Regions from separate parts of the Bradyrhizobium sp. USDA 4506 genome, predicted to be linked through region 2. Evidence: predicted binding sites of a transcription regulator. Region 2 holds the regulator's gene; each other region holds the start of a gene.

Region 1 (5,591 bases), 3.2 Mb from region 2:
CGGACACGGAGAGCAGCAAATCGAGCTTTGAGCCGACCTTTCGTCCCGCTACGCCAACTCAGGGTTTTCCATTTGGCGCTGGCCAGCATTTGTTCGGCCGCAATCGATAAGATATCGGGCACGTGGTGCTTTCGTGGTTTGCCACGGACTTTGGTGATCGGCCAAATGAGCTTCACATCGACCGGATACACTTTCTGGTGCCGAGGGATACCGACAGCCCAGGTCAGCCCGCGCTCTGTTAGCCCTTGTCGAAACGGTGCGCTGAGGCCGTATCCTGCATCCGCCAGCACACATCCAAAGCGCATGTTGGCTGCCATCGCGCGGTCAATCTCGGCCAAAGCGATCTCCGGCTTGGACCGTGGCGTTCGGTGTTCGACTGGCACGCGAGCGCGCTTCAAACGAGACATGTCGCTTGTCCAGCTGTCAGGCAGAAAGAGACGTAACGCGACCATCACTGGCACTTCGCCGCGTGCAAGCGTTAAAGACACCAGCGTTTGGCAATTTGCGGTTTTACCGAGAGCCGACGCGTATTGAGCCGCAACACCGACCGATCGCTCACCCTTCTTGGGAAGTGAGGTGTCATCGATAACCAGCATCGCATCCCTGCCGCCGACAAGTCGGTCCGCCTGGTTGAGCAGCTCCGTCTCCAGCGGCGTCGCATCCCAGACACCGTCCGCAATGAAATGGTGCAACTGGTCGTAGTTGCTCGTGGCAAGGCGTTCCGCCATCGGCTGAACGCTCTTGCGATCGCCCGGACCGATCAATCCCGCAACATACAGAGGACACATCCGCTGCCGGGTCTTATGACCCAGCCGGTCCAAGAACGGCATTAGCCAGCGTTCGAGTTCGTCTTCCCATCTCGGCATGGTCAGCCCTCCAAGAGCCGACCACCCATGAATCATTGAAAAATTGATTCGGGAATCCTATAAAACGCGGCAAAATCAACAATCTGCCAAAGTAGTGCTAGAAAATCGGCATGCCCGGGCTTGACCCGGGCATCCATCGACCAAGGAGAATCTTTCGAAGCAAGCTGGATGGCCGGGTCAAGCCCGGCCATGACGGCCGCGAAAAGCCTACGCCTTCAACTCCACCGTCTTGAACTCGGCCGGCAGGATCACCTCCAGCAGTTCGACGTCGTCGGAGTAGTCCAGGATCATGTGCCGGATGCGCGGCGGCTGGGTCCAGGCGCTGCCTTGCTGCATCAGCGTCTCGCCCTCGCCTTCCATGTAGGTCTTCACCCAGCCCTTGAGCACATAGACCATCTGGAAGTCGACATCGTGGAAGTGCAGCTTCGACACCTCATCGGGATTGCACGGTCCCTGCAGCCGGATGACGTGTGCCTGCGCGAGGCCATGCGAGGCGGCGGCGATGCCGAGGTCGCGGTACTTGGCGTAGGCGCGCAGCCCGTCGGCCTTAAAGTCCTCTTCGCGGTGATGGCTGATCGCGACGCGCTGCTTCGGCCGCGCCTTGGCTGCAGCTTTCGGCGCGCTCTTCTTGGCCGCCGAGACGCGGCCTTTCGACTTGATGGTCTTGCGCGCGGACGATTTCGCGGACGTCTTCTTGGCGCCTGCGCCAAGCCCCGACCATTTCTTCTTCACCGCGGTCTTGGCTGCCGATCTTGATGCCGTCTTCTTGGCCATTGTTTCGCCTCCCGTCTTTTTGTGACGGAGAGAGGCTAACACAAGTCGCGCGCCGCGAGGCGAGCAAAGGCGCACAGCGCGCTTTTGCCTCCTTGCCAGCTAATGCAGCCGGAACACGCCGTCGACGGCACGCAGCTCGGCCGGCTTGACCAGCTTGGAATGCGCCACCGTCACCGAAAACAGCGGGCCTTCGAGCTTCGCTTGCCAGAACGCGAGGAAATCCTGCAGCGCCGGAAATTTCGGAAACAGGTCGTAGTTCTGCCAGACATAGGTCTGCAGCAACGAGGGGTGATCCGGCATCCGATAGAGGATTTGCGCCGTCGTCAGCCCGTACCCCAGCAACTGCTTCCGGAAATCGTCGGAAACAACCCCACCAACTCGCGAGACCATGCCAACCTCCTGTGACGGAGCGCATTCACGTGGTGGCCGACCTCCCCGCCGGACCACCGGCAATGGATGCGCTCACATGAGAGAAATGTGACGCACGCGACTAACCCATCTCAAGCCTAAATGTTTAATAGGTTGTTGAAATTTCTTGCGTTGGCAGCAGCTTACCGCATCTGCTAATAGCCGCAGCGCCCCACGGGGCGGTATTAAGGATGCCGAAATGATCTCGGTATCCTTTTGGCAGCCGACACTTACGAGTGCCAATTTTTCTGCTAGAGGCACTTGCCCGCCGCCAAGGCTTGGCCTATCTCCTGCCCAGCCAGTCTGGCACTCGCTGGACTGGACTGCTAACTCTCCAAAAATCTACAGCATCTACAAATGTTTAGGAGGACTGCATGAAATTCCGTCCGCTTCACGACCGCGTCGTGGTCAAGCGTATCGACGCCGAAGAGAAGACCGCTGGCGGCATCATCATTCCGGACAGTGCCAAGGAAAAGCCCTCGCAGGGCGAAGTCACCGCTGTCGGCCCGGGCGGCCGCGACGAAGCTGGCAAGCTGATCCCGATCGACCTTAAGGTCGGCGACCGCGTCCTGTTCGGCAAGTGGTCCGGCACCGAGGTCAAGATCGACGGCGAAGACCTGCTGATCATGAAGGAAAGCGACATCATGGGCGTGCTCGACGTCCCCGCTTCCAAGAAGAAGGCCGCCTAAGCGCCTCTTTCCCTCCCAGTAAATCATTCCAAGGAAAACCCAGATGGCAGCTAAAGAAGTCAAATTCTCCGTTGACGCGCGCGACAAGATGCTGCGCGGCGTCGACATCCTCGCCAACGCGGTGAAGGTCACCCTCGGCCCCAAGGGCCGCAACGTGGTGCTCGAGAAGTCGTTCGGCGCTCCCCGCATCACCAAGGACGGCGTCACCGTCGCCAAGGAGATCGAGCTCGAGGACAAGTTCGAGAACATGGGCGCGCAGATGGTGCGCGAAGTCGCCTCCAAGTCCGCTGACGCGGCCGGCGACGGCACCACCACGGCGACCGTGCTCGCCCAGGCGATCGTGCGGGAAGGCGCCAAGTCGGTCGCCGCCGGCATGAACCCGATGGACCTGAAGCGCGGTATCGACCTCGCGGTCGAAGCCGTCGTTGCGGACCTCCAGAAGAACTCGAAGAAGGTCACCTCGAACGAGGAGATCGCCCAGGTCGGCACCATTTCGGCCAACGGCGATGCCGAGATCGGCAAGTTCCTCGCCGACGCCATGAAGAAGGTCGGCAACGAGGGCGTGATCACGGTCGAGGAAGCCAAGTCGCTCGAGACCGAGCTCGACGTCGTCGAGGGCATGCAGTTCGACCGCGGCTACATCTCGCCCTACTTCGTCACCAACGCCGACAAGATGCGCGTTGAGATGGACGACGCCTACATCCTGATCAACGAGAAGAAGCTCTCCTCGCTGAACGAGCTGCTGCCGCTGCTCGAGGCCGTGGTGCAGACCGGCAAGCCGCTGGTCATCGTCGCCGAAGACGTCGAAGGCGAAGCGCTCGCCACCCTCGTCGTCAACCGCCTGCGTGGCGGCCTGAAGGTCGCGGCCGTCAAGGCTCCGGGCTTCGGCGATCGCCGCAAGGCCATGCTGCAGGACATCGCGATCCTGACCGGCGGCCAGGCCATCTCGGAAGACCTCGGCATCAAGCTCGAGAACGTCACGCTGCAGATGCTCGGTCGCGCCAAGAAGGTGATGATCGACAAGGAGAACACCACGATTGTCAACGGCGCCGGCAAGAAGGCCGACATCGACGCCCGCGTTGCCCAGATCAAGGCGCAGATCGAGGAGACCACCTCGGACTACGACCGTGAGAAGCTGCAGGAGCGTCTCGCCAAGCTCGCAGGCGGCGTCGCGGTGATCCGCGTCGGCGGCGCGACCGAGGTCGAGGTGAAGGAGCGCAAGGATCGCGTTGATGACGCGATGCACGCGACCCGTGCGGCTGTCGAGGAAGGCATCGTCCCGGGCGGCGGCGTCGCCCTCCTCCGTGCGTCCGAGCAGCTCAAGGGCCTGCGCACCAAGAACGACGACCAGAAGACCGGCGTCGAGATCGTGCGCAAGGCGCTGTCGGCTCCCGCTCGCCAGATCGCGATCAACGCCGGTGAAGACGGTTCGGTCATCGTCGGCAAGATCCTGGAGAACAAGACCTACAACTACGGCTTCGACTCCCAGACCGGCGACTATGCCGACCTCGTCAAGAAGGGCATCATCGACCCGACCAAGGTCGTGCGCACCGCGATCCAGAACGCTGCCTCGGTTGCCGCGCTCCTGATCACCACGGAAGCGATGGTTGCCGAGCTGCCGAAGAAGAACGCCGGCGGCCCCGCGATGCCTCCGGGCGGCGGCATGGGCGGCATGGACTTCTAAGCGACGAAGTCGTCCCGGACGCGGTGCAGCGCGAAGCGGTGCACCGCAGAGCCGGGATCTCGCTCAACGACAACGAAATGCAAAACCCCGGCAGCGATGCCGGGGTTTTTGTTTGGGGCAGGCTCGCCGGGCGACTTACCAGGAGCCTTACGCTGCTCACAGCATGCACGTTATTCACAACACTCTCCGTAAATATACGTTGGTCTGAGTTGACAATTTCAAAAAAAATTTCGCGCGAGAGTCGCAAACCGAACCGACAGCGTCATCTTCGTCCCGCACAGTAGGCTCGGGACAAGATCGAAGTTCACTCTCAACAATCTGAATTGAGCACGGAGCGTCAGCTCCCGTGACGCGGGCAAGCGTTGCGGAGAATGCTTTCACTTGCGAGGGAGGCAGTGCAGTGAGCGAAAGCGACAAGGTTTTCAGCCGAGCCGCCTGAAGAAGCGGCGTTGAAGTCACATCGAGGATTCGTTCAAGGAGGGACCTGGCCGGTTGGAAGAAGCCCAGTGACGAGAGCATGCAGCCCCCACTGCCCGATGCTCCGTCAACCGCCGCAGGTGCGCGATGCCCCCCCAACTACCCCGCGCACCGATCAGGCCAATCCAACCGGCCGGACTATTCTGCAAGGCAACAGGCAAAAAGCAAAAGGCAATATGGGAGGGAGGCGCTCATGGGCATGGTGATGGTCAGATGTCCGCAAACCGGGCACGCGATTTCCACCGGAATCAAGACCGATCGCGAGAGCTTTCGACGCAGTACCGTGTTCTTCTCGCGCACGCCCTGTCCATTTTGCCGCGCGGATCACGCCTGGTTTGCGCGGGACGCCTGGGTCGACGAGCCGAGCATCCGCGTGCGGCGACGCCGCGGCGGCGGTTCACCGGCCTGAAAGTGGCCACCACTTTTGACGACCGCGATGGAGGGACACCATGGCGCAGGTACAGATCTCGACCGAAACGTCTGCCTGGCTGCTGCAGGCCAAGGACTTTCTCGATGAAGCACGACGGCTGAAGCCCGGTCCGAAGCGCAATGAGTTGCGCGAGACCGCAAAGGTGCTGCGTGAGATTGCGGAGCTCGAAAGGGTATCCTCCCCGACACGGGAGCTTGATCGGCGGCCGGGAAGCTGATCGCAGCAGGGAACGCGCTCACACGGCGTCGTCAGCCTCGATTTCC
Region 2 (5,591 bases):
GACAGCTACTCCGCCTTCACCGAGGCCGACGGCAAGACCACCACCGGGCTCGCCGCCTATCTGAAGGCGCGCAACGTCGAGCGGGTTTTCGTGGCCGGGCTCGCCACCGATTTCTGCGTGGCATGGACCGCGCTCGATGCGCGCAAGGCCGGCTTCGAGACCTATGTGGTGGAAGATGCCTGCCGCGGCATCGACACCCAGGGATCGCTCGCCAAGGCCTGGGACGACATGGCCAAGGCCGGCGTCAAGCGCATCCAGTCCTCGGATATCGCGTAAGACGCAGCCTCGCGAGATTCGCATGGCCGAGCCTGCGTCACCTCATGCATTCGATCTCGCGCAGCGCCTGCCGTCGCCGCGCATGGCCGGCCTGATCGTCCGGATCACCGGTTATCGCGAGACCGCAACGGGCCGGTTCGCACAACGGCAGACCGCGCCGCTGATCGTCCCGCTGATCATCAGTTTCGGCTCGCCGTTCCTGATCGCGCTGTCGCGCGAGCCCGGTGCGGCCGATCGTCAGCTCAGCTTCGCCGCCGGCCTGCATGCCGGGCCTGTCTACATCGAGTCCGACGGGCGCGCCGCCTGCGTGCAGGTCGATTTCACCCCGCTCGGCGCCTACGGCTTCTTCGGCGGCGCCGTGACCGACCTGGCCGGGCGCATGGTCGATATCGACGATGTGCTCGGCCATGATGGCCGTCGTCTGCGCGAACAGCTCGGCGCCGTGACGTGTTGGCAGCGCCGCTTCGACCTGATCGAGGCGTTCGTGCTGCGCCGCGCCGGCCACATGCCGTCTCCCGAAATCGCGTTCGCCTATCGAAAACTGGCGCGTTCGGCCGGCGCCATCAGCATCACGGCATTGGCCGAGGAAATCGGCTGGAGCCGCAAGCATATGGTCAGCCGGTTTCGGTCCGAGCTCGGCCTCGCCCCCAAATCGCTGGCGCGCATGATGCGGTTTCACCGGGCGAGCAGCCTGGCACAAAGCGGCGCCGCGCTCGGCTGGGCGGGGATCGCGGCGGAAAGCGGCTATGCCGACCAGGCCCATCTCGCTCGCGAGTTCGTCGAATTCGCGGGCGAACCGCCAACCGCCTGGGCGCGCCGCCAGGCCTTGACCGACCGCCGGCTGGTTCACGCCGGCGATGGGCTGGCGGACTGGTAACAAACCTTCAAGCCGACGCCGCGTTGCCTCGTGCAGGATGGCGCCGTCAGCCAAGGAGGTGAGCGACCATGACGCACGACATCGAACCGCCCCGCATCTACCCGACCCTGCGCTGCAAGGACGCCGAGGCGATGACCAATTGGCTCACGACGGTGCTTGGGTTCACCGAACACGTCGTCTACCGCGATGGCGGCGTGATCCATCACGCCGAGCTCGCCTATGGTTCCTCGATGCTGATGCTGGGCCAGAGCCGCGACGACGCATATGGCAGGCTGGTCGGCAACCTCGACAACCGCCGCACCGACTCGATCTATATCGCCGTCGACGATCCCGACGCGCTGCACGCGAAGGTCAAGGCTGCCGGAGCGAAGATCGAGATGGAACTGCGAAACACGGATTATGGCAGCCGCGACTTCGCCTGCCGCGATCCGGAAGGAAATCTCTGGAGCTTCGGCACCTATTGGCCGAAGGCCCGCGAGAAGTCGCGACCGTGAGCCCGCGCAATCCGCGAGCTCACAGACGGGTGTCCGGGATCGGACGGATCAGGCGGTGATGTCGGCGGTCGGGGCGGCCTTGGCGCCGCCCTTGGAGACGCCGACCAGCGCCGGACGCAGGATGCGCTCGCCGATCATGTAACCGGCCTGCACGACCTGCACCACGGTGCCCGACGGCACCGACGGATCAGGCACCTCGAACATCGCCTGCTGGAAGTTCGGATCGAACTTCTCGCCGATCGGGTCGAACTTCTTGACGCCGTTCTTCTCCAGCGCGTTGAGCAGCGAACGTTCGGTCAGCTCGACGCCTTCGATCAGCGCCTTCAGGCCAGGATCCGCGGCTTCCTTGGTCTCGGCCGGCACCGCATCGAGCGCGCGCTGCAGGTTGTCGGCGATATCGAGCACGTCGCGGGCAAAGCCGGTGATGCCGTAGGTCTTGGCGTCGGCGACCTCGCGGCGGGTGCGCTGGCGGAGATTCTCCATCTCGGCCAGCGTGCGCAGCGTCCGGTCGCGCGCCTCGGCGAGTTCCTTGGTCAGCGCCTCCGCCGATCCGGCCTCGGGCTCGTCAGGCATGATGTAGGGTTTCGAGACCACGGGCTCACCCGTCGGCGCCGAATTCTCGGTGTTGTCATTGGCCCGGTTCGGATCGGTCATGGCTTGCCTTCTCGAAAACTCGCGTCGGTTCAAATCTTGGGGATTGCTTGCCGGGATATCGTGCTTTGGGCGGCGAAAATCAAGCGCAACATACCGGTCTCGGGAACTGGGATCTCCGGCTTGGGTGAAGAAAACCCGTCAAATGAAAGCGAAATCGCCCTCCGGTCAGCCGCCCAGCATCTTGCTGACGATGCGCGCGGCATAATCGACGGTCGGGATCACCCGCGCATAGTTCAGCCGCGTCGGTCCGATCACGCCGAGAACGCCCACGATCCGCCCCTGGGCGTCGCCGTAGGGCGCGATGATGGTGGAGGAACCCGACAGCGAGAACAGCTTGTTCTCCGAGCCGATGAAGATCCGCACGCCCTCGCCGCGTTCGGCGCGGCCGAGCAGATCGATCACGCCGCGCTTGGTTTCGAGATCGTCGAACAGCGATTTGATGCGCTCGAGATCGTCGAGCGCATGCAGGTCCTCGAGCAGATTGGCGTGACCGCGCACGATCAGCTGGCGGTCCTCGTTCTCGCCGCCGGACCAGCTCGCAATGCCCGCCGCGACCACCTTTTGCGTGAGCTGATCGAGCTCGGCGCGGTTTTGCGTCAGTGCCGTCTCGAGCTCGAGCCGCGCTTCGGCCAGCGTCCGGCCGCGAATCCGCGCATTGAGGAAGTTGGTCGCCTCGGTCAGGGCCGAGGATGGAACACCCGGCGGCAGTGCCAGGACGCGGTTTTCGACCTGGCCGTCTTCGCCGACCAGCACGACCAGCGCCTTCTCCGGCTCCAGCCGGACGAACTCGATATGCTTCAGCCGCGCATTCGACTTTTGCGTCAGCACCACCGCCGCGGCGCGGGTCAGTCCCGACAGCCGCGTCAAGGCTTCGCCGAGCGCGGCCTCGACGGATTGCGCGCGGCCGACGGCAGCAAGCTGGGTCTGGATCGACTGACGCTCGGCCTCGGTGAGGTCGCCGACCTGCATCAGCGCGTCGACGAAGAAGCGCAGCCCGAGTTCGGTCGGCAACCGGCCGGCGGAGGTGTGCGGCGCATAGATCAGGCCGAGTTGCTCGAGATCCGACATCACATTGCGGACCGAGGCCGGCGACAGCGGTAATGCGATCAGGCGCGAAATGTTGCGCGAACCGACCGGCTCGCCGGTCGCGAGATAGCTTTCGACGATTTGACGAAAAATGTCGCGCGAACGCTCGTTGAGCTGGGCGAGCCCGGCATGCGGCGCGATCAGGCCAATCGGATCGTGGTGAGTCACACTCCAGTCCCTCACAATTACTGCATAATTTGTCGATCCGGGAGGCCGATGACAAGCATGCATTCGGCCCCCTCGTACCGGACCCTACCGGGGCCGAAAACCCTTGCCGCTGCCCCTTCCCGCTCCTACAAGCACGGCCAGCCAATTTTCTCGGATTTCTGGAGGATTTCATGCGGCCAAGCCGCCGTGCACCCGATGAACTGCGTCCCGTGTCGCTGGAACGCGGCGTCGTCAAATATGCCGAGGGTTCCTGCATGGTGAAGTTCGGCGACACCCATGTGCTGGTGACCGCCACGCTGGAAGAGCGATTGCCGCCGTGGCTGAAGGGCCAGGGCCGCGGCTGGGTCACCGCAGAATACGGCATGCTGCCGCGTGCCACCCTGGAACGCACCCGCCGCGAGGCTTCGGCCGGCAAGCAGGGCGGCCGGACGGTCGAGATCCAGCGGCTGATCGGCCGCTCGCTGCGCGCGGCCGTCGATCTGGAGGCGCTCGGCGAGCGCCAGATCACGGTCGATTGCGACGTCATCCAGGCCGACGGCGGCACCCGCACCGCCTCGATCACCGGTGCCTGGGTGGCGCTGGCCGACTGCATCAACTGGATGAAGACCCGCAACATGCTGAAGACCAACGTGTTGCGCGACAATGTGGCGGCGATCTCCTGCGGCATCTACCAGGGCACGCCGGTGCTCGATCTCGACTATGCCGAGGATTCCGAAGCCGACACCGACGCCAATTTCGTCATGACCGGGGACGGCCGGATCATCGAGGTGCAGGGCACCGCCGAGAAGACGCCGTTCTCGGAAGGTGAATTCCTGGCGCTGATGGCGCTGGCGCGCAAAGGTGTCGCGCGTCTGGTCGACTTGCAAAAGATCGCGGTGGCGTAGTCAGATTGGTCATGCACCGCCGAATCACCGGAAGGCTCGTCATCGCCACCCATAATCCCGGCAAGCTTGCCGAGATGCGGGAACTGCTGGCGCCGCACGGCGTCGAGGTGGTGTCGGCCGGCGAGCTTGACCTCGCCGAGCCCGAGGAGACCGGCGACAATTTTCGCGCCAACGCGGCGATCAAGGCGATCGCGGCCGCGAAGGCGACCGGACTGCCAGCCTTCGCCGACGATTCCGGCCTCGTGGTCGACGCGCTCGACGGCGCGCCCGGGATCTACTCGGCGCGCTGGGCCGGCGAGGGCAAGGACTTCATGGCGGCGATGACGCGGATCGAGCGGCTGCTGCAGGAACGCGGCGCCACCGCACCGGACCGGCGCAAGGCGCACTTCGTGTCGGCGTTGTGCGTGGCCTGGCCCGACGATCATCTCGAGGAGGTCGAGGCCCGCGCCGATGGAACCCTGGTCTGGCCGCCGCGTGGCACTGCCGGCTTTGGCTACGATCCGGCCTTCCTGCCCGACGGCTACACGCGGACCTTCGGCGAGATGACCAGCATCGAGAAGCACGGCCTGCCGCCGCTCGGGCTCGGCCTGTCGCATCGCGCCCGCGCCTTCGTGAAGCTCGCGGAGATCTGCCTTGAGCCACGCTGACCGAGAAGCCTTCGGCGTCTACGTGCACTGGCCGTTCTGCCTGTCGAAATGCCCGTATTGTGATTTCAACAGCCATGTGCGGCATGCGCCGGTCGACGAGGAGCGTTTCGTGCGCGCGTTCGCCCGCGAGATCGAGACGACGGCCGCGCGCGTGCCGGGGCGGCAGGTGTCCTCGATCTTCCTCGGCGGCGGCACGCCGTCGTTGATGCAGCCGAAGACCGTCGGTGCCGTACTCGATGCGATCGGCAAGCACTGGACGGTGGCGCGCGATGTCGAGGTCACGCTCGAGGCCAATCCGACCAGCGTCGAGGCGACGCGCTTTCGCGGCTATCGCGCAGCCGGCGTCAACCGCGTCTCGCTCGGCGTGCAGGCGCTCGATGACGCCTCGCTGAAAGCACTGGGCCGCCTGCACAGCGCGCGCGAGGCGCTCGACGCGGTCGCGATCGCGCGCTCTGCGTTCGACCGTTACTCGTTCGATCTGATCTATGCCCGCCCCGACCAGACG
Region 3 (5,591 bases), 1.3 Mb from region 2:
CCATAACCCGCGCCGAGGACGACAAACGTCAGCGTTTGCCTGAGCCAGAACGTCAAGACGACCGCAAGATCATCGATGCTGTCCAGGGCATAGGCGCCGAGCGCAAGCAGCGCGCCGATCGCGTAGAACAGCACGAGCGTTGACGTCAGTGATTTGGCGTCGCGGGACATCAGATGATCCTTGCATCCCGATCGTAATCAAACTGCAAAAAAGAAGGCCGCCCGGAGGCGGCCTTCGATCTCGATAGGGATGTGGGAGGCTTAGAAGCCGCCCATGCCGCCCATTCCACCCATGCCGCCGCCGCCCGGCATTGCCGGCGCTGCATCCTTCGGCAGTTCGGCGACCATGGCCTCGGTGGTCACGAGCAGACCGGCCACCGAGGAGGCGTCCTGCAAGGCGGTGCGCACCACCTTGGCGGGGTCGATGATGCCCTTGTCGACCATGTCGACATAGTCCTCGGTCTGCGCGTCGAAGCCGAAGGTCTCCGACTTGTTCTCGAGGATCTTGCCGACCACGATCGAGCCCTCGACACCGGCGTTCTCCGAGATCTGGCGGACCGGAGCTTCGAGTGCCTTGAGCACGATGTTGATGCCGGCCTGGACGTCGGCATTCGGGTTGGTGAGCCGGCCGACCGCCTTCTTGGCGCGCAGCAGCGCCACGCCGCCGCCCGGCACGATGCCTTCCTGCACCGCGGCGCGGGTCGCGTTCAGCGCGTCCTCGACACGGTCCTTCTTCTCCTTGACCTCGACCTCGGTCGCACCGCCGACCTTGATGACGGCAACGCCGCCGGCGAGCTTGGCGAGGCGCTCCTGCAGCTTCTCACGGTCGTAGTCCGAGGTGGTCTCCTCGATCTGCGCCTTGATCTGGCCAACGCGGGCGTCGATGTCCTTCTTCTTGCCGGCGCCCTTGACGATCGTGGTGTTCTCCTTGTCGATCACGATCTTGCCGGCGCGGCCGAGCATGTTGATCGTGACGCTCTCGAGCTTCATGCCGAGGTCGTCGGAGATCAGCTGACCGCCGGTCAGGATCGCGATGTCCTCCAGCATCGCCTTGCGGCGATCGCCGAAGCCCGGCGCCTTGACGGCGGCGACCTTGAGCCCGCCGCGCAGGCGGTTGACGACCAGGGTCGCCAGCGCCTCGCCCTCGACGTCCTCGGCGAGGATCAAGAGCGGACGGCCCGACTGCACCACGGCTTCCAGCACCGGCAGCATGGACTGCAGGCCGGACAGCTTCTTCTCGTGCAGCAGGATGTAGGCATCCTCGAGCTCGGCGGTCATCTTCTCGGCATTGGTGATGAAGTAGGGGCTGAGGTAGCCGCGGTCGAACTTCATGCCCTCGACGATATCGACCTCGGTCTCGAGCGACTTGTTCTCCTCGACGGTGATCACGCCCTCGTTGCCGACCTTCTGCATCGCCTGAGCGATCATCTTGCCGATCGCGGCATCGCCATTGGCCGAGATGGTGCCGACCTGGGCGACTTCGGACGAGGAGGCGACCGGCTTGGCGCGCTTCTCGATGTCCTTGATCACGGCCGCGACCGCGGTGTCGATACCGCGCTTCAGGTCCATCGGGTTCATGCCGGCGGCGACCGACTTGGCGCCCTCACGGACGATGGCCTGCGCCAGCACGGTCGCGGTGGTGGTGCCGTCACCGGCGGTGTCGTTGGTCTTGGAAGCGACCTCGCGCAGCATCTGCGCACCCATGTTCTCGAACTTGTCGTCGAGCTCGATCTCCTTGGCGACGGTGACGCCGTCCTTGGTGATGCGGGGAGCGCCGAAGCTCTTCTCGATGACGACGTTGCGGCCCTTCGGGCCGAGCGTCACCTTCACGGCGTTGGCGAGCACGTCGACACCGCGCAGCATGCGGTCGCGGGCCTCTCCGGCGAATTTTACGTCCTTGGCAGCCATTGATTTGAACTCCTGGAATGATTGGATGCGGTCGCCCGGCATCTGCGCTCGTCATTGCCGGGCGAAAGCACGAAGTGCGTCTTCGTGCCAGATGCCCCGGCAATCCATCGTCCTTGCGAGAATCTTGCGAAGATTGATGGATACCCGGATCAAGACCGGGCATGACGACGGAGAGACTGGGCGCTCTCGAATTGGTCGTGGCGCTTACGCCAGCACGCCCATGATGTCGGACTCCTTCATGATCAGGAGTTCCTGGTTGTCGAGCTTGACCTCGGTGCCCGACCATTTGCCGAACAGCACGCGGTCGCCGACCTTGAGGTCGATCGGGATCAGCTTGCCGGCCTCGTCGCGGCCACCCGGGCCGACGGCGACGATCTCGCCCTGGGACGGCTTCTCCTTCGCCGAGTCCGGAATGATGATGCCGCCCTTGGATTTCTCCTCGGCATCGATACGCTTGACCACGACGCGGTCGTGCAGGGGGCGGAAGGTGGATTTAGCCATGACGTTCCCTCTTGGAGGCTCGGTTTCAGGTCCGGTTCATCGGGACCGGCGTTGGATGCCGGCCCGGTCGGCGCTGGGCAGGACGCCCGACGCTCTTAGCAATCGTGGTGCGAGAGTGCTAATTGTGGGCGGGAAATATGGCTTGGCGCAGTTTCTGTCAAGCAAACGGGTTAAGGCCTTGGTGAGGCCAATATAGGATGGTGGACCAGAAACCAAATCGTAGCGATGACGTAATTTTGTCAGACGTCATTGCTCCGTCTTAAGTTTTACGCTTGGCTGCGGGACGGGTGCGGCCGGGACATAGTCGGGGGATGCATATGATCAGGTCATTCAACGCGCGATTGGTCGCACGGTTCGCGGCTGTTTCGGCGCTGACGACACTCTTGGGGGCGTGCGGCAGCATGAGCCTGCCGTCGTTGTCGTCGAACCCTGAGCCGGCGCCAGCCGAGCCGGGGGTCGCCCCCGAAATGCCCGCAAGCATCCGCGCCGACGAGATCGTCGGCCGCTGGGGTCTCGCCTCGTTCCAGAATCCCGCCGATCGCGCCCGCACCGAGGCCGCTGCGCGCGGCCAGTGCAAGCAGCCTTACGTGATCGGCGCCGGCCAGAACGGCGGCGTCATCATGCATCTGGCCGACCAGGCCACCCCGCAGGAACTGCGGCTGAAGGGTTCCCCGAGCGGCAAGAACTATATCGGCCCGCCAGGACCGACGCCCGGCGAGCAGGACCGCGAGATCGTCTCGTTCGACGGCCGCGTCATGATCACCCGCTTCGTCGACAAGGACGCCGGGGTCCGCTACGGCAACATGGTCTATGTCCGCTGCGCGCCAAGGGCGTAACGGCGAGCTACTTCAGCATGAGATAGCGCCGCATCGGGGTGCACCTCTCCCCTTGTGGGAGAGGTCGGATCGCATCGTCAGATGCGATCCGGGTGAGGGGTCTCCTCCGCGAGTGACCCTTTCGAGATTTGAGTAGGCGGCGACAACCCCTCATCCGGCGCGGATTGCATCCGCGCCACCTTCTCCCACAAGGGGAGAAGGGAAGGAGACCCGAAAACGCGGCCTTATCGCCGCACGCCAACCCGATTGACGCCGCCATTCAGGTTGCCGCCCGCATTGTGACGGACCGCAGCGCGCGCCACCGGACGAGGCCTGAGCACAACGCCCGCCCGCGCCACGCAACCCTGCGGATAACCGACATACGTGCAGTAAACCACGGCCTTGGCCGGTGCTGGAGTGAGCGCCACACCGGCAATCCCCAACATGAGGCTCGCGGCTATTCCCGCAACCGTCACTGACTTGGCTGGAACAATGTTCGTCCGACGCATGGTGATCCTCCTCATCGCGGGCGGGCCAAAAGATGGTGCGCCGCTTCAGGCGCGGCCCAACATATGAGCGGCAAGGGACGGATCGCGTTGACGTAGATCAACGCCCGCGCGCGGCCGTACGTCTGTGCGTGAAGTCGGCGCAACGACAGCGCGAGCATGGCGCTGTGTCTGGTGACCTCTACTGGGTGGGCTCGCGCAAACAAGAACGCCGGCCCGAAGGCAGGCGTTTTTCGTTTTGATCCGACAAACCTCAGTTGAACATCGCGTCGATGTCGTCCTGCGAGGCGTGGCCGGCGTCGCCGTCGAGCTTCGGGCCGTTGAGCAGGCGGGCATCGCCCTCGCGCGTGTCGACGATCGCCGGGACGTGCGACTTGATCGCGTCGACGCCGCCCCAGATGTTCATCATCTCGTTGATGTGCTGTTCGATGAACTTCATCGTCTGCATCACCTTGCTGATGCGCTGGCCGGTGAGGTCCTGGAAGTTGCAGGCCTCGAAGATCGAGACCACGCGCTCCTGAATATCTTCGCTGAGCCGCTTCTGCTGGTCGGGCGTGACGTTGTTCGCGAGCGCGGTCGCGGCCTGGTCGATCGCCTCCACCGCCTCGAGGATCTGCTGGGTGGCCTGTTCGGTGCCGCCGACCACGGCGCCGAGTTCGCCATTGACCTTCGCCATCTCCTCGCCGTTGAAGCTCTTGCCGTGCAGCACGGCGATCTCGCGCTTGGTGCGGCTGATCGCGTCGTGGATCAGGTCGAGCTCGACCTTGAGCTTCTCGCACTGTTCGACCTGCGCACGGTAGGTCTCGAGCAGCGCGTGGGTCTCGGCGACTTCGCGGGCGACCGCGGCATCGACGCTGTCGCCGGTGCGCTGTGCCGGTGCTGCGGCCATCTGGGCGCGGATCGAGCGAAGCTCGGCCATGATCTCGCGATGCATCGGACCGAGATCGGCGCCGCTGGAAACATCCGGCTCCGGCATCACAGCCTCGCCCATCGCCTGCTCGACACGAAAACGCTTGCGCTTCACTGACATGATTTTCATTCCCGCCCCTTCACTGAAGTCCGTTCTAGACAGAGCGGATTTAACGTCAGGTTCACGCCGGAACTGTTTGCGCGGATAGCGCGCAAGCGCGGCGCTACCGGCGATTAACCATGTCGCCGCGCCGTTCACGCAAAATAAACGCTGTCACGGAAAACCGCGCCCCATTGCCGATGTGGTGAATCGAAACGGCCGCTCCGTTTACCAAACCGATGCGGTTTTCATTGCTTATTGACCACGTGCAACGGCGCAAAGTCGGCGCCGCGCGCATCACGTCACGACGAAACCAGTACAGAGTACGTCGATGTTCAGGAAAACCACGCTTGCGCTGCTCGCCGGCGCGTCTTCTCTTATTGCCGTTCCCCATCACGCCATGGCGATCGACGCGGCAGCGCCCGTCGGGCCCGCCGTCATCTATGCCAATCAGGGCGCTCCGCAGCCGCCGATGCGCACCGCCTATGTGCAGCCGCAGCGCTCCAACATGGGCGGCGGCTTCATCGAATTCCTGTTCGGCGATGCGCCGTCGTCGCAGGGGTATTCGCCGCAGCCGATGTATCAGCAGCAGCCGGGCTACTACAGCAACCGTCAGCTGCCGCCGATGGATCCGCAGCAGCAGATGCTCCGGCAGCAGGAAGAGGCCGCGGGCGACCCGGCGCAGCGTCCGTTCGATCCGAGATACGAGAAGCAGCTGGTCGACTATAGCGGCAGGGAAAGCGCCGGCACCATCGTCGTCGATACGCCGAACAAGTTTCTCTATCTGGTGCAGGGCGACGGCCGCGCGCTGCGCTACGGCATCGGCGTCGGACGGCCCGGCTTCACCTGGGCG
Region 4 (5,591 bases), 2.8 Mb from region 2:
CGTGAGAATGAGCAGAGGACCGCTCGCCGTTAGCAGCAAAAGCGCTTTCATCGGACCCTCCTTCGCGGTTGGACTGATTTCATGGATGTCCAGTCCGGATATTCCCAGTATAAGCCGGTTCACCGCTCATAACGATTCCACAGTGGACGTGATCTGCACTGTTTGGACCGTCCTGGGTCCTGAGATGCTCGGTCGCATCGAGGCCGGTGACGCGCGGCCGCCCAGGGCTCGCTATTCCGCCATTCCCTGCCCGCTGGCGCTGACGAGCGATCGAATGATTACGTTCGCTTCAGAGATGGCCGAATACCAACTCCGCACCGCCTCCGAGGTTGTCTAACTGAACTCGTCGGGAAGTGGCATGCCTGGAATGACGCGATTGGACCATCGCGGAAGCAGGCCCTAGTCCAGCAGCGGCCCTATATGCTTTGATGCGCAGGACCGGAATTGAGATGCAAGGGTGGCCAGATGTATATGTTCGTTAGAAAGTACACCAAGGTTCGTTCGGTTGCGGATGCTGCCCGCCGCGCCAAGAGTGGCATCGGCCAGATCCTGAAGGATTCGCCCGGATTTAAATCTTATTATGTATTGGATGGGGGCCAAGGCGTTGGTGTCGCTGTGATGATATTCGAGGACCGCGAAAGCGCCAATGCGGCGAACGAAAAGGTCCTGCAGTTTGTTCAAGCAAGCATGCATGACCTTCATCTTGGCGCCCCCGAAATTATCGCAGGGGAAGTCTTGGTGAACATAGAATGATGCGTAGTTGATCGCAAGCGCCGCTGATCCGCAACGTGAGCGAGCATGGCGTCGAGAAGCTGCTGTGACGTTCGGCAAGAAGACGTTTCAATGTCACTGCACATGTATGGCCGGGATATCAATTACACGGGCCGCTCAGAGTTCGATGTGGAGCGCAGGCGCGCGAAGCCATTCGTGCTCAAGGTCGCTGTCGACGAGCACGCGCGGACTTAGTCTTTTTCGTCAGGCGAGAGCGTCGGTACGTCCGCTCGGGCCAGACCAGAAGTGGTTCGCCCAGCGACCGGCACGATTCGTGTCCGACATATAACCAGTACAGAAAAGCCGGGCGGCGATGCCGGGCCTCTCTTTCTTTGAAGGCTGAACTTTGGACCTAGAAGTCCACACCACCCATGCCGCCCATGCCACCACCCCCTGGCATGCCGCCGGGTGCGTTCTTCTTCGGCAGCTCGGCGACCATGGCTTCCGTGGTGATTAGGAGCGCGGCAACCGAGGCAGCGTTCTGGATCGCGGTGCGCACGACCTTGGTCGGGTCGATGATGCCCTTCTTGACGAGGTCGGCATAGTCGCCGGTCTGGCCGTCGAAGCCGTAATTGTAGGTCTTGTTCTCCAGGATCTTGCCGACGATGACGGAGCCGTCCTCGCCGGCGTTGACCGCGATCTGGCGAGCCGGAGCCGACAGCGCCTTGCGCACGATCTCGACGCCGGTCTTCTGGTCGTCGTTCTTGGTGCGCAGGCCCTTCAGGTGCTCGGAGGCACGGAGCAGGGCGACGCCGCCGCCCGGGAGGATGCCTTCCTCGACAGCCGCGCGGGTCGCGTGCATCGCGTCATCAACGCGATCCTTGCGCTCCTTCACCTCGACCTCGGTCGCGCCGCCGACGCGGATCACCGCGACGCCGCCTGCGAGCTTGGCGAGACGCTCCTGCAGCTTCTCACGGTCGTAGTCCGAGGTGGTCTCCTCGATCTGCGCCTTGATCTGGGCAACGCGGGCGTCGATGTCGGCCTTCTTGCCGGCGCCGCTGACAATCGTGGTGTTTTCCTTGTCGATCATCACCTTCTTGGCGCGGCCGAGCATCTGCAGCGTGACGTTCTCGAGCTTGATGCCGAGGTCTTCCGAGATGGCCTGGCCGCCGGTCAGGATCGCGATGTCCTGCAGCATGGCCTTGCGGCGATCGCCGAAGCCCGGAGCCTTGACGGCCGCGACCTTCAGGCCGCCACGCAGGCGGTTGACGACGAGGGTGGCGAGGGCTTCGCCTTCGACGTCCTCGGCGACGATGACCAGCGGCTTGCCGCTCTGTACCACGGCCTCGAGCAGCGGCAGCAGCTCGTTCAGCGAGGAGAGCTTCTTCTCGTTGATCAGGATATAGGCATCGTCCAACTCGGCACGCATCTTGTCGGCGTTGGTGACGAAGTAGGGCGAGATGTAGCCGCGGTCGAACTGCATGCCCTCGACGACGTCGAGCTCGGTCTCGAGCGACTTGGCTTCCTCGACCGTGATCACGCCCTCGTTTCCGACCTTCTTCATGGCGTCGGCGAGGAACTTGCCGATCTCGGCATCGCCGTTGGCCGAAATGGTGCCGACCTGGGCGATCTCCTCGTTCGAGGTGACCTTCTTCGAGTTCTTCTGAAGGTCGGCGACCACGGCTTCCACCGCCATGTCGATACCGCGCTTCAAATCCATCGGGTTCATGCCGGCGGCGACCGACTTGGCGCCTTCCTTCACGATCGCGGCCGCGAGCACGGTCGCGGTGGTGGTGCCGTCACCGGCCGCGTCAGCGGACTTGGAGGCGACTTCGCGCACCATCTGCGCGCCCATGTTCTCGAACTTGTCCTCGAGCTCGATCTCCTTGGCGACAGCGACGCCGTCCTTGGTGATGCGGGGAGCGCCGAACGACTTCTCGAGCACCACGTTGCGGCCCTTCGGACCGAGGGTGACCTTCACCGCGTTGGCGAGGATATCGACGCCGCGCAGCATCCGGTCGCGGGCATCGACGCCGAATTTGAGTTCTTTGGCTGACATGTCTGTCTCCCCTGAGTTGATCTCTGCTCCTCGTCCTGAAGTGCTTGCTCTTGAAGCGGGCGTCTCGAAGAACGAGACAGTTGGCTCTTGGCCTCATCTTTCGAGACGCCGGCAGCGCCTGCTCCTCAAGAGAGCGGGCGTACGGCTTAAGCGGCCTTTTTGCTGGCGGAGGTGCCAGTGAGAACACCCATGATGTCGCTCTCCTTCATGATCAACAGCTCCTTGCCGTCGATCTTGACTTCGGTGCCCGACCATTTGCCGAACAGCACGCGGTCGCCGACCTGAAGGTCAATCGGGATCAGCTTGCCGCTCTCGTCGCGGCCGCCCGGGCCGACGGCGATCACTTCGCCCTGCGAGGGCTTTTCCTTGGCCGAGTCGGGAACGATGACGCCACCAGCAGTCTTCTCTTCAGCTTCGATGCGCTTGACCACGACGCCGTCGTGAAGCGGACGGAATTTCATGCGATCCTCCCTGGCCTTGTGCGCAATCTCGGGATTCGCACCCACAATGAGCAAGTGCTAATCGCAGCTCACTTATACCTGTGACAGTTGGGCGCAAGAGCGTCCGCCTGCGATATTTGGCTGCAAATTGGGTCTCTCGAAGGAGAATGCCCGCGGCGATCGCTGGCGGGCGAAGCAATAGGCCGCCAGCAGTGTCTGTGTCCGATCTGGGCCGTCGCGACTTATTGCACCGCCACACGACTTCGGTGCGGACGGGACTAAACACCTAGGCGGACACGCCATCGTCGCGCACCCCACAAATTCACAGGTACAGACCTAGGAGCGTGGCTGGCCCGAATGATCGTCGCCACCGAGGTCGTCCGCGATCTCCTGCAGGAGCTTCGGTCCCCTGGCGAGCCTGCGGCCAAGTGCGGTGACGAAGGAATCGTAGCGTTCACCTCCCTTGGCGCGCGCGGCTTGCGCGGCCGGCTCCGGCAATGCCGGGGTCGTGGTCAACCAGAACCGGACGAACACGGCAAGCGTCTCGACCGCGATGCCGACGTCGCGCTCAAGCCGGATCATGCGGCGATCGAGCTGGTCGAGGCGCTTCGCGATCACCGCCTCCCGTCGTTCGGCCGCATCCGGGGACAGAAAGGAGGCGATCGCGGCCTCAGCGATCAGCGATTGAGGTTGGTCTCGGCGCGCGGCATAGTCCGTCAGCGCCGTCATAACGGCCGGGTCGAGGTAGACCGAAATCTGGATCTTCTTCTTGCGGACGGTCATGGCGGTCACAGCTCCATGCCATCGCCGGAGTCCAGCGAGACCTGCCGCGCTACGCCTCGCATGATCCGCGTTATGCGGCTGTTGCGGACGGCCTCATCGTCCGCATCATCGACGGGATCGGCTTCGAACTCGTTCTCGATCGGCGCCCTCCTCTCGACCAGCGTCACGCGGCTGAGCTCGGGCTGCTGGCGGCGTTCGGATCCGGTCGGATCGTCATCTTCGGTCGCGGTCATCGGGCCGGCATTGCCGATTTCCGCTTTCGGCGGCACTGGCCGGCCCGTCCAATCATTCGGCCGCCCCTGGTTGGGAACAGTGAGTGCCGGCACCGGCAGAATGCGCTGCAGGAGGCGCGCGTCGTCGTAATAGCGCGCCTTCTTCGCCCGGATCGGCCGAGCGCCCGCAACCATGACGATCTCGTCCGTCGGTGGCAGTTGCATGACTTCGCCTGGGGTGAGCAGCGGCCGGGCCGTTTCCTGCCGGGAGACCATCAAATGACCAAGCCACGGGTTCAATCGGTGGCCGGCATAGTTCTTCATGGCGCGCATTTCGGTCGCGGTACCCAAGGCATCGGAGACACGCCTGGCGGTGCGCTCGTCGTTGGTGGCGAAGCTGACGCGGACATGGCAGTTGTCGAGGATCGAATTGTTCGGGCCGTACGCCTTCTCGATCTGGTTCAGCGATTGGGCAATCAGAAAGCCCTTCAGTCCATATCCTGCCATGAACGCCAGCGCCGACTCGAAGAAATCCAGCCGCCCCAACGCGGGAAACTCATCGAGCATCAGGAGCAGCCGGTGGCGCTTTGCCTTGGCCTGCAGGTCCTCCGTGAGACGCCGGCCGATCTGGTTGAGGATCAGACGGATCAGCGGCTTGGTCCGGTTGATGTCGGAGGGCGGCACGACGAGGTAGAGGGTCGCCGGTTGCTGGTCGCCCACGATGTCGGTGATGCGCCAATCGCAGCGCCGGGTCACCGCGGCGACGATGGGATCGCGGTAGAGCCCGAGGAACGACATGGCGGTCGACAGCACGCCCGACCGTTCGTTGTCGGACTTGTTGAGCAGCTCGCGCGCTGCGCTAGCGATGACGGGATGTGGTCCGGCTTCGCCGAGATGCGCGGTCTTCATCATCGCGACAAGCGTCGATTCGATCGACCGCTTCGGATTAGAGAGGAACGCGGCGACGCCCGCCAGCGTCTTGTCCTCTTCGGCATAGAGGACATGGAGGATGGCGCCGACCAGCAGCGCGTGACTGGTCTTCTCCCAATGGTTCCGCTTCTCCAGACTCCCCTCGGGATCGACCAGGATGTCGGCGATGTTCTGGACGTCGCGCACCTCCCATACGCCGCGGCGAACCTCGAGCAGCGGATTGTAGGCCGCTGACTTCGGATTGGTCGGGTCGAACAATAGAACCCGCCCATGTTTCGCGCGGAAGCCGGCGGTCAGCTGCCAGTTCTCGCCCTTGATATCGTGAACGATCGCCGAGCCCGGCCAGGTCAGGAGCGAGGGCACGACCAGGCCAACGCCCTTGCCCGAGCGGGTCGGGGCAAAGCACAGCACATGCTCCGGACCGTCATGACGGAGATAGTCACGCTCATAGCGGCC

Evidence for each region. Region 2 encodes HrcA, which represses chaperone genes, less so after heat shock. Its sites were predicted from a motif close to GTTAGCACTCNCNNNNNGNGAGTGCTAAC; they were not measured.
Region 1: ACVIHF_RS20120 (co-chaperone GroES) is a predicted target of HrcA. The motif match lies at 2,351-2,379, and genes of this name have one in related genera.
Region 3: ACVIHF_RS41110 (co-chaperone GroES) is a predicted target of HrcA. The motif match lies at 2,503-2,531, and genes of this name have one in related genera.
Region 4: ACVIHF_RS22195 (co-chaperone GroES) is a predicted target of HrcA. The motif match lies at 3,265-3,293, and genes of this name have one in related genera.

The regions. Positions count from the first base shown of each region.
Region 1 is NZ_JBSSBM010000002.1:3,777,367-3,782,957, forward strand. Features, by position in the region: partial or broken gene ACVIHF_RS20100 (IS701 family transposase) at 1-902, opposite strand, end outside; gene ACVIHF_RS20105 (hypothetical protein) at 899-1,057, opposite strand; gene ACVIHF_RS20110 (cupin domain-containing protein) at 1,074-1,640, opposite strand; gene ACVIHF_RS20115 (usg protein) at 1,740-2,030, opposite strand; gene ACVIHF_RS20120 (co-chaperone GroES) at 2,423-2,737, shown strand; gene groL (chaperonin GroEL) at 2,781-4,421, shown strand; gene ACVIHF_RS20130 (hypothetical protein) at 5,092-5,307, shown strand; gene ACVIHF_RS20135 (hypothetical protein) at 5,348-5,545, shown strand; gene ACVIHF_RS20140 (Crp/Fnr family transcriptional regulator) at 5,564-5,591, opposite strand, start outside.
Region 2 is NZ_JBSSBM010000002.1:7,012,633-7,018,223, reverse strand. Features, by position in the region: gene pncA (bifunctional nicotinamidase/pyrazinamidase) at 1-276, shown strand, start outside; gene ACVIHF_RS35195 (helix-turn-helix domain-containing protein) at 299-1,153, shown strand; gene ACVIHF_RS35190 (VOC family protein) at 1,222-1,647, shown strand; gene grpE (nucleotide exchange factor GrpE) at 1,696-2,301, opposite strand; gene hrcA (heat-inducible transcriptional repressor HrcA) at 2,467-3,555, opposite strand; gene rph (ribonuclease PH) at 3,726-4,439, shown strand; gene rdgB (RdgB/HAM1 family non-canonical purine NTP pyrophosphatase) at 4,451-5,086, shown strand; gene hemW (radical SAM family heme chaperone HemW) at 5,073-5,591, shown strand, end outside.
Region 3 is NZ_JBSSBM010000002.1:8,270,037-8,275,627, forward strand. Features, by position in the region: gene ACVIHF_RS41100 (hypothetical protein) at 1-170, opposite strand, end outside; gene groL (chaperonin GroEL) at 261-1,907, opposite strand; gene ACVIHF_RS41110 (co-chaperone GroES) at 2,112-2,408, opposite strand; gene ACVIHF_RS41115 (hypothetical protein) at 2,726-3,244, shown strand; gene ACVIHF_RS41120 (hypothetical protein) at 3,469-3,747, opposite strand; gene ACVIHF_RS41125 (protein phosphatase CheZ) at 3,983-4,759, opposite strand; gene ACVIHF_RS41130 (L,D-transpeptidase family protein) at 5,070-5,591, shown strand, end outside.
Region 4 is NZ_JBSSBM010000002.1:4,215,097-4,220,687, forward strand. Features, by position in the region: gene ACVIHF_RS22180 (cytosolic protein) at 1-51, opposite strand, end outside; gene ACVIHF_RS22185 (hypothetical protein) at 466-753, shown strand; gene groL (chaperonin GroEL) at 1,124-2,770, opposite strand; gene ACVIHF_RS22195 (co-chaperone GroES) at 2,917-3,231, opposite strand; gene ACVIHF_RS22200 (CopG family transcriptional regulator) at 3,547-3,993, opposite strand; gene ACVIHF_RS22205 (conjugal transfer protein TraG) at 3,999-5,591, opposite strand, start outside.